One region of the Psychrobacter sp. Rd 27.2 genome, then DNA from elsewhere that is predicted to be linked to it. Evidence: riboswitches for the same ligand, from Rfam matches in the RefSeq annotation. Region 1 holds a riboswitch; the other holds the start of a gene.
The links. Region 1 has a riboswitch for thiamine pyrophosphate ahead of tenA (thiaminase II). Riboswitches for the same ligand answer to the same signal wherever they lie in the genome.
Positions count from the first base shown of each region.

Region 2: linked by a shared signal. The riboswitch ahead of thiC (phosphomethylpyrimidine synthase ThiC) and the one ahead of tenA (thiaminase II) in region 1 are both predicted to bind thiamine pyrophosphate.

Region 1 is NZ_MRYB01000019.1:9,541-17,368, forward strand. It holds gene rpoD (RNA polymerase sigma factor RpoD) at 1-493, shown strand, start outside; gene BTV99_RS12040 (multidrug effflux MFS transporter) at 822-2,069, shown strand; gene BTV99_RS12045 (TetR/AcrR family transcriptional regulator) at 2,056-2,646, shown strand; TPP riboswitch at 2,782-2,894, shown strand; gene tenA (thiaminase II) at 3,017-3,664, shown strand; gene BTV99_RS12055 (class I SAM-dependent methyltransferase) at 3,791-4,489, shown strand; gene BTV99_RS12060 (YbeD family protein) at 4,571-4,948, shown strand; gene nrdA (class 1a ribonucleoside-diphosphate reductase subunit alpha) at 5,483-7,759, shown strand.
Region 2 is NZ_MRYB01000004.1:177,620-185,447, forward strand. It holds gene BTV99_RS05570 (hypothetical protein) at 1-627, shown strand, start outside; gene BTV99_RS05575 (fructose bisphosphate aldolase) at 1,003-1,893, shown strand; gene thiC (phosphomethylpyrimidine synthase ThiC) at 2,007-3,992, opposite strand; TPP riboswitch at 4,282-4,398, opposite strand; gene pstS (phosphate ABC transporter substrate-binding protein PstS) at 4,671-5,837, shown strand; gene pstC (phosphate ABC transporter permease subunit PstC) at 6,047-7,000, shown strand; gene pstA (phosphate ABC transporter permease PstA) at 7,067-7,828, shown strand, end outside.

The DNA of each region.
Region 1 (7,828 bases):
TATCCCTGTGCACATGATTGAGACCATCAACAAGATAAACCGTGTCTCACGTCAGCTGCTACAGGAGATGGGACGCGAGCCGACGCCTGAGGAGCTAGGCGAACGCTTAGAGATGGACGAAGTCAAAGTCCGTAAAGTGCTCAAAATTGCCAAAGAACCGATCTCGATGGAGACGCCTATCGGTGATGACGAAGACTCGCACCTAGGTGACTTTATCGAAGATGGTACCATCTCAAGCCCTGTTGACGATGCCACAGCAGCTGGCCTACAAGAAGCCACGCGTGATGTATTGGGCAATCTCACCGAACGTGAAGCGCGCGTGTTAAAAATGCGCTTTGGTATCGATATGCCAACCGATCATACACTAGAGGAAGTCGGCAAGCAGTTCGATGTCACCCGTGAGCGTATCCGTCAGATCGAGGCCAAAGCCTTGCGTAAACTGCGTCATCCATCACGCTCTGAGCACTTGCGCTCTTTTTTAGAGAACGACTAAATTATCAGGAATATACGGAGTCTAGCTAATAGGTCTCAAGTATTTGCTAATAATAATTTTGCTAACATAAAAAAGCTGAGTATATCTCAGCTTTTTTTGTGTCTACTCATTGTGTCGGTCTATGTATCGAGGCCGCTTATTCATTATGTCTACTTATTGATGAGTACCATACAGCTTTCATTGATTAATCAATAAACCGTCTTTGCATCTCATCATCTATCCTCTCAAAAGCATTTCATTCAAAAAATCGTTGCCTTTATGTATTATTGAGCGTATAACTACCTACCGTTCGGTAGTTATACAATTTAATAGTGAATAGTACAATTTTATGAATCAGCAAACCCGTGTAAAACACATCAGTATCAAAACCGTCATCTCTCTTGCCATCATCGTGGCGCTCGGCCCAGCAGCGATTGATATGTATTTGGCCTCTATGCCAAACATGGCAAGAGATCTCCACACCTCCTACGCCACCACCCAAATCACTTTAACCGTCTTTCTCATCTTTATGGGCTTAGGGCAGTTGGTTTTTGGCCCTGTCTCTGACGCCATCGGGCGCATCACACCATTGTTTATAGGGCTGCTCGCATATATCGGCGCTTCTGTATGGGCGATGTGGTCGCACAGCATCGAGAGCCTAATTTTTGCCCGTATTCTGCAAGGTCTTGGCGCGTCGATGGCTATCGTGGTGGTGATGAGCATGGTGCGTGATCTCGTCGATGGGCCAAAAGCGGCGCAGATTTATGCAGTATTAAATACCATTGTGGCGCTTGGCCCCATTGTGGCACCCGCCATCGGTGGTATCGTCGGCGCGCATCATGGCTGGCGCGGCGTGATGTTTATTTTGGCGGCATTGGGCCTGCTGGTGCTTATCAATACTCTCATCCAAATCAAAGAAACCTTACCAAAAGACCAGCGTATTCAGTTAAATATAAAGAACATCACCAGCATTTATGTCGGTATCTTAACAAACAAGACCTTTGTCTTTAATTTGTTTGCTCTATCTGCGGTGTATTTCTTTTTGTTTGCTTATATTGGCGGCTCTGCGTATGTCTACCAAACCGACTACGGCCTGAGCCTAGCGCAATTTGGCTTTGTCTTTGGTTTGACCAGCATCAGTCTGATTTTGGGCGCATCCTCTACCGCGTATTTGGTCAAAAAAACATCGTCATCGCATCTGGCCCTAATCGGCGCTGGGGTCATGATGCTCGGTAGTGCCGTCTGTATCACAGCCTATCTACTATCGCTGGGTTTGATCGGCATTGTAACTGGCATTGCTTTAGGACTCTTCGGTCTTGGCGTACTAGAGGCGACATTGATGGCGATTGCGATGGACTCACAGCGTAGCGCTTTGGGGTCGAGTGCGGCTTTATTGGGCGCCATTCCTATGTTACTCTCATCGACTGCCACACCCATCGCTGGACAATTGGTCGAGAGTCATACGTTATATTGGTTGCTCTTGCTAGGGGCTATGGGACCGATTATTTTGGCATTGGTATATCTGGGCTTAAAGTCTCAAAAGCCACACACCACTGCCGCGACCCCATCATTAGAGGAGGCTTATGCAAAGCCATAAACCACGCTCAAGCGCAAAGCTGCGTATTATAGATGCCGCGTTTGCGCTTTTTTTTATGCATGGCTATGAGGGCGCGTCACTCAGTGACATTGCCAAGGCTGTGGGTATCCGCAAAGCTTCGATTTACACGCATTTTGCCAGCAAAGAAGCCATATTTTCAGAGTTACTACAAGACGCGCTTGAGTCAGAGTGCGCGTTTGTTAAGTCATGCTTTGCAGCAGATATTGAGCCTTCTATGCCTGGTGAGGCGTATTGCCACGCATTTGAAGCGCGTTATGAAAGCGCGATTACCCTGCGGTTTTTAATTCGTATGGCTTATGCGGCGCCTGTGCACCTGACCGATAGCAGTGCAGCGACGTTTAATGTCTATATTGCCGCGTTGACTGAGCAAATACAGCAGGCGCTGCAACCTTATCAGCTCGACTCTGCACAGCTAGCGCTGTATACCGATGCGTATCTGGGCGTGATCGATAGCTTGAGTGTGGAGCTGCTGTATGCAGAAGGACTGTTTGAGCGGCGTTTTAAAGCCATGCTCATGCTTTATCACACTGCTATTAAACAGCTGACAAAAAAATAGATTTTTAAATCTAGGTCATTTTTATATATGGTTATTTGAGCATCACTTGCTAATGGTGGCTGTTCTCGCCTATCATAGAGCGAATTTACTTTAAACGCTATTTTATCGTTATTATTAAAAAATAAACCTTAAAAACAAACCTTGTCGGGGTGCTTTGATTTTTTTGTCGTCAATCAAAATCATGGCTGAGAGTTACCCGCGAACCTGATGCAGTTAGCACTGACGTAGGAAACAAGCGTGCCGATATATAAGTCACATTGACGCCACAATTTGCCAATCTATATTATTTAGACTGGCGAATGAGTCATGTTTTTTCACCTATGCGCCCTACGCTTTGCTTACTGGTATTTTATAAAGGTAAGTAAAAACCATGAACTACCAAACACTACGTCATAACTGCCCCACGTGGGATGACTATATTCAGCATGACTTTGTCAAACAATTGGCCGCCGGCACCCTCGCCCCTGATAGCTTTCGCCATTACCTTGTCCAAGACTACCTATACTTAATTCACTATGCTCGCGTGATGGCGCTGAGCGTGTATAAGAGCGATACACTGGCACAAATGCGCGTCGGTCAAGCAGGGCTAAACGCCATGCTCGATATGGAGATCGGCATGTATCTAGACTTTTGCCGTCTTTGGGACATCCCTTTGCACGAGGTCGAGCACGCACCTGAATCTGCTATTACCATCGCCTACAGCCGCTATATATTAGACGCTGCCATGTCAGGCTCTTTGGCGGAGCTGTACGCCGCGATTGCACCTTGTCTGATGGGTTACGGAGAGATTGGCAAGCGCATTAAAGAAGCCGGATTTGTCGAGGATAACCCTTATCAGCCTTGGATTGATGTCTTTTCTAGCGATGACTTTCAGGCCATTACCGCGCAAAACGAAGCACAAATCGATACGCTATTGGCAGGTGCCAGCCCAGCACAGGCCGATAAGTTCCAGCGCTTATTTGACACCGCCGCGCGGATGGAAGTCAGCTTTTGGCAGCAGGCGTTGGACTTATCTTAGACTGTATTTTTTATAGTATGATTCATCGACTTTAAATCAGCGATAGTTCTACTCGCATCGTATTTTATACATTCATTTTGTTTAAGATTGATAATAAAACAACAACCACCCTCAAGGAGAGACTTTATGGCAGCATTTGATGAACACGCCAGCGCATACGACAGCTGGTTTTTGGATAACCAAAACTTACTGGCCAGCGAACTAAAGCTGGTGGCGCACTTTTTGGATAAGGACAGCGAGATACTGTCTATCGGCTGTGGTAGTGGTCTGTTTGAGATGCTACTGGCCAAGGATTATGACATCCACATCAAACACGGCATCGAGCCGTCAAAAGACATGGCAAAAATCGCTGAAAAACGCGGCTTGCAAGTAGATGTCAGCCCTGCCGAAACCAGCGAGATTGCATCCAACAAATTTGACATCATTATGTTTAATGGCAGTGTCAGCTATATCAGCGATCTGGACTTATGTATCAAAAAAGCCTTTGACGCGCTAAAGACTGGTGGCAAACTTATCCTCATTGACGTACCAAAAGAAAGCGGCTTTGCCAGTCTTTATAATCTGGCCAGTGCGGTAGATAGCTGGGCGCATCCCCTGCTCGCACACATCTCCCCTGCCAATCCCTATCCTATCGAGCTGGTCCGCTCTGCCAATTGGCGCACCTCTGATGAAAAAATCGAGCTGATGCAGGCCAATGGCTTTACCGACTTGCAGTACGCGCAGACCCTACTAACCCACCCTATGTATGCAAATGACCAAGTACAAGAGGTCATCGAAGGGTATGATCGCGGTGATTATGTGGCTATTTGTGGTTATAAAAAGTAGCTGTGGCCAGAGGCACTTGAATAATACCAGCTGCGCCATCATAAACAGCACAATGTATTTTTATAACAGCGAGGCAACATTATGAGTGACGACCCAAAAGATAACGGCCAAAACCCGACTGCTCACCGAGCGGTCAATGTCACTGACCTAACCCCTAACGACGGTGTGCTAAAAGGCAAAAAAACCGATATCCAAAACCCAGAGCTGTGGGACTTTCCGATGAACTACCCGATGAGTATCATCGGTCATGAAGGCGAGCATGAGACCTTACTGAACGAGGTCAAGCTTATCCTCGGTAGCCAGTTCCCTGATTTTGATTTGGCCTCGATAGATGTCAAACCCTCAAAAACAGGCCGCTTTCACTCAGCACGCGTCAATCTGTATCTGACCGAAGCTGAGCAAGTAAACACGCTGTATGCTGCTCTTGATAGCGCCAAGACCGTCCGCATGGTGTTGTAGGGCTTTTTGTCACGATAAGCGCTGCTAACCGACGAGCTGATGGACTTTTAAAAAAACCAGTCCGTTTTTCGTCTAAATCGTCACTCATATGGGTGGCGATTTTTTATGGTCTGCTGTACAATCTGCATCCGCATCGTGCAGCTGCAAAACAAGGCTATAGATCAATTTTTTGGGCGGCAATAAAAAGTAAATGTCTACCACATTTTTACAAAAAAAATTATCCACGAGGCTATTCGCGCCTAACCCTTATGCCATCACCCTTTGCCAAAATTGGCGGCATCGGCAACCTCTTGGCAACATAGATTGCCACTAAAATCAATATAGCATTTTCAAAAATTTCCCGCTATATTGTGCCTACCTACTAACAAATACGCTATATGTAGTGCTCAGTGAATTTTTAATTTGCTACGAGTAGCGGTAGAGTTTTGCCTAAAAAAACATCCTACCACCAAAAGACAGCTATAGCGTCATAAAGCATGCCAGCGGGCTATTTCCGCTTTACATCACAATAAGCAATCAACTTAAGAGGGCAACATGACACACATCGACAAGATCAAAGTGACCAAACGTGACGGACGATTAGAGCTTATTGATTTGGATAAAATTCATAAGGTAATCGAATGGGCTGCTCATGACTTGGATAATGTGTCTGTCTCACAAGTTGAGCTAAAGTCGCATATTCAGTTTTATGAAGGCATCAAAACCCGTGACATTCACGAAACCATTATCAAGTCTGCCGCAGATTTGATCTCTGAAGAGACGCCTGATTATCAATATCTGGCCGCGCGCCTTGCTATTTTTCACTTACGTAAGATTGCGTATAACAAATTTACCCCGCCGCACCTATTTGATCATGTGACGACATTGACAGAGGCAGGCAAATACGATGAACATATCCTAGCCGACTATAGCCGCGCAGAGTTTGATGAGTTAAACGAGTACATCGACCACTGGCGCGATATGAATCTTGCCTATGCTGCGGTAGAGCAAATGGCAGGCAAATACCTCGTACAAGATCGCGTCACCAAGCGCGTTTATGAAAGCCCGCAGTTTTTGTATATGCTGGTCGGTATGTGTCTGTTTGCCAACTATGATAAGGCCAGCCGCTTAAGCTATGTCAAACGCTTTTATGATGCGACCTCACAGTTTAAGATTTCCCTACCGACACCTATCATGTCGGGTGTGCGTACGCCATCGCGTCAGTTTAGCTCGTGCGTCTTGATCGAATGCGGCGATAGCCTAGACTCTATCAACGCCACCACCAGCGCCATCGTGCGTTATGTGTCACAGCGCGCTGGTATCGGCATCAATGCTGGTCGTATCCGTGCCCTTGGCAGCCCTATTCGTGGCGGTGAAGCGCAGCATACTGGCTGTATTCCTTTTTATAAACTGTTTCAAACTGCGGTGAAGTGCTGCTCACAAGGCGGCGTACGCGGCGGTGCTGCAACACTGTTTTACCCACTATGGCATCTAGAAGTTGAGTCGCTACTCGTCCTCAAAAACAACCGCGGCGTCGAAGACAACCGCGTCCGTCATATGGACTATGGCGTGCAAATCAACAAAACGCTATACACTCGCCTGATCAAAGGCCAAGACATCTCGCTGTTTTCGCCCTCGGATGTCCCAGGCTTGTATGATGCGTTTTTTGAAGATCAGGACAAATTTGAAGCGCTATACACCCAGTATGAGCAAGACCCAAGCATTCGTAGCCGCCAGATCCCAGCGTCTGAGCTGTTTAGCCTGATGATGCAAGAGCGCGCCAGCACTGGCCGTATCTATATCCAAAACGTCGATCATTGCAACACCCATAGCCCGTTTGACGCGACCGTCGCACCGATTCGCCAGTCAAACCTCTGTATGGAGATTGCCCTACCGACCAAACCACTTGACAACATCAATGACGAGACTGGCGAGATCGCCCTATGTACCCTATCGGCAGTCAACTTGGGTAAAGTTGAGAGCGTCAGCGACATCGAAGAGCCAGCAGAGCTGATCGTCCGTGCACTAGATGCCCTACTCGACTATCAAGACTATCCAGTCAAAGCCGCTGAAAACGGCAGTATGCGTCGCCGTACCCTAGGTGTGGGCGTGATTAACTATGCGTACTACTTGGCCAAAAATGGCGTGCGCTACTCAGATGATTCGGCCTTGGGTCTGACGCATCAAACCTTTGAAGCACTACAGTACTATCTGCTCAAAGCCTCAAACAAATTGGCCAAAGAGCAAGGCGCTTGCCCTGCCTTTAACGAGACCACGTACTCGCAAGGTATTTTGCCGATTGATACCTACAAAAAAGACTTGGATAAAATCTGCCAAGAGCCGCTACATCTCGATTGGGAAGCGCTACGTCGGGAAATCACCGAGCATGGCCTGCGCAACTCTACGCTAACCGCCTTGATGCCGTCTGAGACCTCAAGTCAGATCGCCAACGCTACCAACGGCATCGAGCCACCACGCGGTCTGGTGTCTATCAAAGCGTCAAAAGACGGTATCCTCAAGCAAGTGGTGCCTGAGATTGACAAGCTAAAAGGTCAGTACGAGCTACTATGGCAAATGCCAAACAATGATGGCTATATCAAGCTGGTCTCTATCATGCAAAAGTTCGTCGATCAAAGTATCTCGGCCAACACCAACTACGATCCGGCGCGCTTTGATGGTCAGCGTGTACCGATGAAGGTACTACTCAAAGACTTGCTCAATGCGTATAAGCTTGGCGTAAAAACCTTGTATTATCACAATACGCGTGATGGTGCGAACGATGCGCAAGCGGATATGGAAGATGATTGTGCTGGCGGGGCTTGTAAGATTTAGATTTTGATGGATGGCGGGTTTGGCTTTTGGGCTGAGCTCGCTTATTGAGAAGTTGTATTTGAAAATGTA
Region 2 (7,828 bases), on a different contig from region 1:
GCGATTGTATCGGTCGGCATGGTCGCAACCGATGCCGCCCAGCGTTTGTCGTTGATTATTCCCATTATCGCTGCTTTTTTATTATTTGGTGAGGTGCTGACGGGTACGCGAGTGCTTGGTCTGGTCTTAGGGTTTTTGGCGTTGGGGGCTTTGGTTTACCGGCCCAAACATACCGGCAGCGGCGAGCACGCTAGTATAAGCCCGCCCGCCGCGCGTACCCCGCTATGGCTATTTGGCGTATGGGCAGGCTATGGCATCGTCGATATCTTGTTTAAACAAGTCGCCAAACAAGGCACGGCCTTTCCACTGACGCTGTTTGTCAGCTTTGGCGTCGCAGGATTGTTATTGCTGATTTATTTGCTTGTGACACGCGTGCGTTGGCAGGGTAGTGCCTTGGCAGCAGGGCTATTACTGGGCACTCTAAACATGGGCAATATCTATGCGTATGTGCGCGCCCACCAAGTATTGTCCGACTCTCCTAGTATTGTCTTTACTGGGATGAACGTCGGGGTCATCGCCGTCGCAACGCTCATCGGTGTGGCTGTGTTTAAAGAGCGGCTCGGTCGTATCAATGTGCTAGGCTTGCTGCTGGCGATTGGCTGTGTGGCGGTACTGTTTTTGGCATAAGGTTTTGGCATAAGAGTTTGATGTAAGGCTTTGGTGTACATGATTTGGCATAAAACTCTTATATTTATAGTCGATGCACTTTAAAAGAGCATGGCGCTACTGGGATGCTGTTTTCAAACGTAAGTTGCGCAGCCTCTGAGAACGCCGCACGCCAGTAAAATTTATACCAGTAGCGCGTTTAAGTTTATATAACCGTTTTATTTTCAACTGGCTATTTTTAACTGATATATCATAAAAATTGGCGGCGCTGTCACGCATCCTATATAGGCAGATAAAGCATCCTATGGTAAGGTTATCTACAAATAGCAAGGCTCATATAGATTGAGTCGACTGGTGATGTTTGGTTTCAATCAATAAAAATAGGATACCTTTTCAATGGAATACCAAAAACAACGACAGCGTATAAAGGATGGTTCAGGGTTTATCGCCGCGCTTGATCAAAGCGGCGGCAGCACACCAAAAGCCCTAGAAAACTACGGCATCAGCAGCGATGCCTATGACAATGATGACGCGATGTTTGGTCTGGTGCACGAGATGCGCGCACGCATCATGACCTGCGACTGCTTTGATAACGAGCGCGTGCTGGGGGCGATTTTATTTGAAGACACCATGGAGCGTGCGGTCAATGGCAAGCCAACGGCAAACTATCTGTGGGAAGATAAAAACATCGTGCCGTTTTTGAAGGTGGATAAGGGTTTGGCCGAGCAAATGAGCGGCGTACAAGTCATGCGCCCGATGCCAGAGCTAGACGCGCTACTGGATAAAGCCAAAAACTATCCGGTATTTGGCACCAAAATGCGCTCAGTCATTTATGAGCCAAGTGTCGATGGGATTGAGCTGGTGGTACAGCAGCAGTTTGATGTGGCTAAGCAAATCCTCTCCAAAGGCTTTATGCCTATCGTAGAGCCTGAGGTTAATATCGATAGCGCCCAAAAGCATGAGTGTGAAGTGATACTCAAAGCGGATATTTTGCGTAACCTTGAGCGTCTAAATGACGACCATCAAGTGATGCTCAAACTAACCTTGCCCACCGACGGCGGATTCTATCAAGAGCTGATCGATCATCCAAAAGTGCTCAAAGTCGTGGCATTGTCTGGCGGTTATAGTCGTCGTGAGGCCTGCGAAAAGCTTAAGCAAAATCCTGGTATGATTGCCAGCTTCTCACGCGCGTTTACCGAAGGGTTGAGCAAACAACAAAGCGATAAAGAGTTTGCTGATACCATGAATGCCTCGATTGCAGAGATCTATCAGGCCTCAAATGTGTAAACAGCTCTTTGGCCAAGAAATACTTATCATAAAAAAGCTCGCTTCTTATGCATGTAGAAGCGAGCTTTTTGCTATATAAAGTAATTAAATATACAGCTGTCAAATTAGAGAAGTTATACCTCTTTATACAGCTGTCGACCCTCGCTATGATATTTTTCAGTCATCTCTTGCATGCCTTGTTCAATATCAGCTGCACTCATCGCTTCTGTGCCTAAGCTTTCTGCCGCATCCAAACCCTTGGCGTACTCACGGACGTTTTGGGTGATTTTCATCGAGCAAAACTTAGGCCCACACATCGAGCAAAAGTGTGCCGATTTATGCGCGTCTTTTGGCAGCGTTTCATCGTGGTATTCGCGGGCGGTATCAGGATCGAGTGCCAGATTAAACTGATCATCCCAGCGGAACTCAAAGCGCGCTTTGGACAAGGCATTATCGCGAGCTTGCGCGCCTGGGTGGCCCTTGGCGAGATCAGCAGCATGCGCGGCGATTTTATACGTGATAATACCGTCTTTCACATCCTTTTTATTCGGCAGTCCTAAATGCTCTTTTGGTGTCACATAACAGAGCATGGCGGTGCCAAACCAGCCAATCATCGCCGCACCGATAGCACTGGTGATATGGTCATAACCGGGTGCGATATCGGTGGTCAGCGGCCCTAAAGTATAAAACGGCGCATCGCTGCAAGTCTCTAGCTGCAAGTCCATATTTTCTTTGATGCGGTTCATCGCCACATGTCCGGGGCCTTCGATCATCACCTGTACATCGTGCTGCCATGCGATTTTTGTCAGCTCACCAAGCGTGCGCAGCTCACCGAACTGCGCTTCGTCATTAGCATCTTGCAAGCAGCCAGGACGCAGACCATCGCCTAGACTAAAAGCCACATCGTACTGCTTCATGATCTCACAAATCTCTTCAAAATGCGTGTATAAAAAACTCTCTGTATGATGGGCAAGGCACCACTGCGCCATGATCGAGCCGCCACGCGAGACGATACCTGTCAAGCGATTGGCCGTCAGTGGCACATAGCGCAGCAGCACGCCTGCATGAATGGTAAAGTAATCAACGCCTTGTTCAGCTTGCTCGATAAGTGTATCGCGAAATATCTCCCACGTTAGGTCTTCGGCGATGCCGTCGACTTTTTCTAATGCTTGATAAATCGGTACCGTACCGATGGGCACAGGCGAGTTACGAATCAGCCATTCACGGGTCTCGTGGATATGATTGCCTGTCGACAAATCCATGATGGTATCTGCGCCCCAGCGCGTCGCCCATGTCATCTTCGAGACTTCTTCATCGATAGAGGAGCCGAGCGCTGAGTTACCGATATTGGCGTTAATCTTTACCAAAAAATTACGCCCGATAATCATCGGCTCAGACTCAGGGTGATTGATATTATTCGGGATGATGGCGCGACCGGCCGCGACCTCGCTACGTACAAACTCAGGGGTGATGATTTTTGGGGTGTTGGCACCAAAGCTTTCGCCGTCATGCTGACGCATATCGGTCAGCTCATGCTGCTTTTGCGTCTCACGAATGGCGATATATTCCATCTCAGGGGTGATGATACCGCGGCGCGCATAGTGCATCTGGGTGACATTGCCTGCTTTACCATTGACTTTTTTGGCGCGGCGCGGCTTATCGATATGGGCAAACCGTAGATTGGCTGTGGTGATATCACGCGCACGCGCTTGCCCGTATGAGCTGGACAAACCGCTTAGCTGCTCTGTATCACCGCGCTCGGCTATCCAGCCCTCGCGCAGTTTGGGCAAGCCGCGGGTTAGGTCAATTTGGGCATCAGGGTCGGTATAGACGCCTGAGGTGTCATAAACATAAAAAGGCGGGTTTTGCTCCCAGTCGGACTCATCAACGCCCTGAATAGGCGTGGGATCCAGCGTAATCTTGCGCATCGGCACTTGAATATCAGGTCTAGAGCCTTCGATATAGACTTTTTGCGAGGCGGGGAGAATGCGGTGTAGGTCGCGCGCGTCTTCTTCAAAGCGCGTGTCTTTGGCGCTACGGTGCGCAGGGGTTTTTAGCGCGTCAGCTTTTTTGTCAGAGGCGTTTTTCTGGGTCTTTGGAGGTAGGGTTGAGGTTGTCATATGCTGTCCTAGCGTGTTGGTTTTTGAATAAAAGCAACACCGCCAGAAGCTGCGGGGGTAGCACTTATCATCTAGACAATTTTTTCTGCGTCGTCGTTACTGGCTGTCAAATCTATCATCGCGAAAACCTGCCTTCGCGGAGGATGTCATCAACCTGTAAGCGACGCTTGGTATCCCTCATCATTATTGAGCACTACTTAACCCTATAAAGCTTAGCACCACCAAGCGGGTATTTAGGCTAACAGTCATGAGGATAACAAGGCATTTCTGCCCGTCTTTGCCATACATAATAAAGTGCTGAAGACTTCCCTGCGTCGGTACTAACCGCATCAGGTTCGGCGGGTGATCTCTCAGCGAATGTACAAAGGCAGTCAGCCATTCGTACACCGCACCCCGAGTCTGTCAGTGTTGTAAATCAGTCTCATACTAACAAACTTCTGCCATGAGGGCTACTGGTGTTTGACCATCGGTATGTCAGTCAACGTGTGCAAAATACCGTGAGTTATGACACGCAGGCTAATGAGTGTTAGCCTCAAGCGCCGACTGATTTGACCCTATTTGTCACGCACATAAAAGAGTTGGGCGGTTGTCATCAAACTGTCATAAAAACTTGTCAAGATGTCACACATGTCACCAATCATGCTTTGTTCAATCGTTGTCAAACTTTAGGAGTCCTACATGCGTTATTCGTTATTGGCAGTCGCCGTTAGTTGCACCTTAGTACTCACCGCTTGTAATAAATCCACCGACACCGCAGAGTCAGCAGCGCAGAGTGACACCAGCGCGGCGACAGTGGCCGAAACCACCAACACAGCGACATCCTCTCCAGCAAGCGATTTTAAATCAGCTGAAAACATCGCCATGAACATCACTGGTGCGGGCGCGTCGTTCCCGCAGCCTATCTATGCCAAATGGTCCTATGACTATAATGCCGCGACTGGCGGTCAGGTCAACTATCAGTCTATCGGCTCCTCAGGCGGTATCAAACAAATCCAAGCAAAAACCGTCGACTTTGGCGCATCTGACGCCCCGATGACCCCTGAAGAGCTGGACGCGGCAGGCCTTATTCAGTTTCCGACCGTTATCGGTGGTGTGGTACCGATTGTCAATATCGATGGCGTGGGGCCAGGTGAGCTAAAGCTGGACGGCGCAACCTTAGCCGATATTTATCTGGGTAAGATTAGCAAATGGAATGACCCTGCCATCACCGCCTTGAACCCAGATTTGACCCTGCCAGATGCTGCCATTACCACCGTGTTTCGCTCAGATGGCTCAGGCACGACCTTTAACTTTACCGATTATTTGGCGAAGGTTTCAACTGACTGGAAAAACAGCGTGGGTGTCGATAAAACCGTCAAATGGCCAACCTCTGCCACAGGGGCAGGCGGCAAAGGCAACGAGGGCGTATCAAGCTACGTCAACCGCATGAAAAACGCTATCGGCTACGTCGAGTATGCTTACGCCAAGCAAAACAACATGGCGCACGCTGCCCTCAAAAACGCGGCGGGCAACTTCGTGCAGCCATCTGCTGAGACCTTTGCTGCGGCAGGTGATATCGATTGGTCACAGCAAGCAGGCTTTTATAAAGTCATCACCAACTCTGAGACCGAGCAAGCGTGGCCCATCGCCGCTGCCACCTTTATCTTGGTACATAAGCAGCCAGAAAACCCGCAGCAAGTGGCTGGCGTGTTGAACTTCTTTGATTGGGCGTATGCCCAAGGTGATGATAGTGCCATGGCGCTTGATTATGTGCCTTTCTCTGATACCGCAGTGGCACTGTTTAAAGACAAGTGGAATGAGGTCAAAGGCCATGATGGACAGCCTGTCTACACTCCAGCTCAGTAGTTTGTCTATATATGTATAGCAGTACTTGTAAGCCCCTTTGAGACACCTATTCTCCGGTGGTTGTCTCAAAGGTTTTATCACAACAAATTCAAAAGTTGCGTCATCCATTACCGTTAATAGCACCCTTTATTAAGGTTTCGTTTGCTGTGATAAGACCTGATGAGTCTTTTCAAGATTTTGATTTAATATTATTTAATGCTGAGACACTTATGAATGATTTAAGGTCGCAACTGGCAAAACAAAAACGTTACGATGCACTATTTGTCAATGCCACCAAGGCATTTGCTATCCTCGTGCTGCTATCATTGGGCGGTATTTTGCTCTCTTTGATCATTGGCGCTTGGCCGAGTATTCAAGCATTTGGTCTCGGGTTTTATACCAGTAACAACTGGGACACGGTTGCCAATGAGTACGGTGCGCTGGCGCCGATCTATGGCACGCTGGTGACGTCGTTTATTGCTATTTTAATCGCTGTACCCGTCAGCTTTGGCATTGCCATATTTTTGACCGAGATGTGTCCGAATTTCTTAAAAAAGCCTCTCGGCATCGCCATTGAGCTGCTGGCAGGTATTCCCTCTATCATCTACGGTATGTGGGGGCTGTTCGTCTTTGCGCCGTTTTTTGGCGATCACATTCAGCCGTGGTTTATCGAACACGTTGGCCCTTTGCCTATCATCGGTAAGCTGTTTACCGGTGCGCCAATGGGTCTCGGTATGTTTACCGCTTCACTAGTGCTTGCCATTATGATCATTCCTTTTATTGCAGCTACCATGCGTGATGTTTTCTCTGTCGTGCCAGACCTGCTCAAAGAATCGGCTTATGGCATGGGTGCGACCACTTGGGAAGTGATGTTTAAGATTATCTTGCCCTATACCAAGGCAGGCGTGGTCGGTGGTGTCATCTTGGGACTGGGTCGGGCGCTGGGCGAGACCATGGCCGTGACCTTCCTTATTGGTAACGCCTTTAATATCAGTCCAAGTCTGTTTACCTCTGGCGTCACCATTACCTCAGCACTGGCCAATGAGTTTGCCGAAGCATCCAGTGAGCTGCATTTGGCCTCGCTGCTGCACCTTGGCCTCATACTATTTATCATCACCTTTATTGTGCTGTCGCTGGCTAAGCTCATGCTAATGCGTATGGACCAAAAAGCAGGCAACCGCTAATGATTCGATTGATTTGATAGGTTTTGATGATTATTGGTACTGATGAAAATATGGGAAATGAGTTTTATGCCTACTAATGCGATGCACTCAGCGTTACCTGCGCAGACTGGCTTTGATAGCCGCTACGACAAGCGCCTTTATAACAAACGGCGCTGGGCCAATAAGCTGGGTTTGGGTTTTGCCATGTCGGCGATGGTATTTGGCTTGATTTGGCTGTTTTGGATATTGGTGACGCTGTTTGTCGAAGGCTTTCAGGGCATGATACAGATGCCTATCTTTACCGCCGATACCCCGCCGCCGATGAGCGAAGGCGGCCTACGTAACGCCATTGTCGGTTCGGTGATGTTGGCGTTTTCAGGATTGTTTATCGGTGCGCCCATTGGCCTGATGACAGGGATTTATTTGTCTGAATTTGCGCAAGGCAGCCTGCTTGGCAAAGTGACGCGCTTTTTAAATGATATTTTGCTCTCTGCTCCATCGATTGTCATTGGTCTGTTTATTTATGCGCTGATGGTCAAAGGTCAAAGCTTCTCTGGGTGGGCGGGTGCACTAGCATTGGCACTGATTGTGGTGCCAGTGGTGGTACGCACGACAGAAAACATGCTCAATCTGGTGCCCAATAGCATTCGTGAAGCGGCCTATGCACTGGGCACGCCGAAGTGGAAGATGGTCACGCAAGTGACGATTAAGGCGGCTCGAGCGGGGCTGACCACCGGTGTGCTATTAGCCTTTGCCAGAATCACCGGTGAGACCGCGCCATTGCTATTTACGGCATTGAATAATCAATACTTTAGTACCGATATGGGCCAGCCGATTGCTAACTTACCA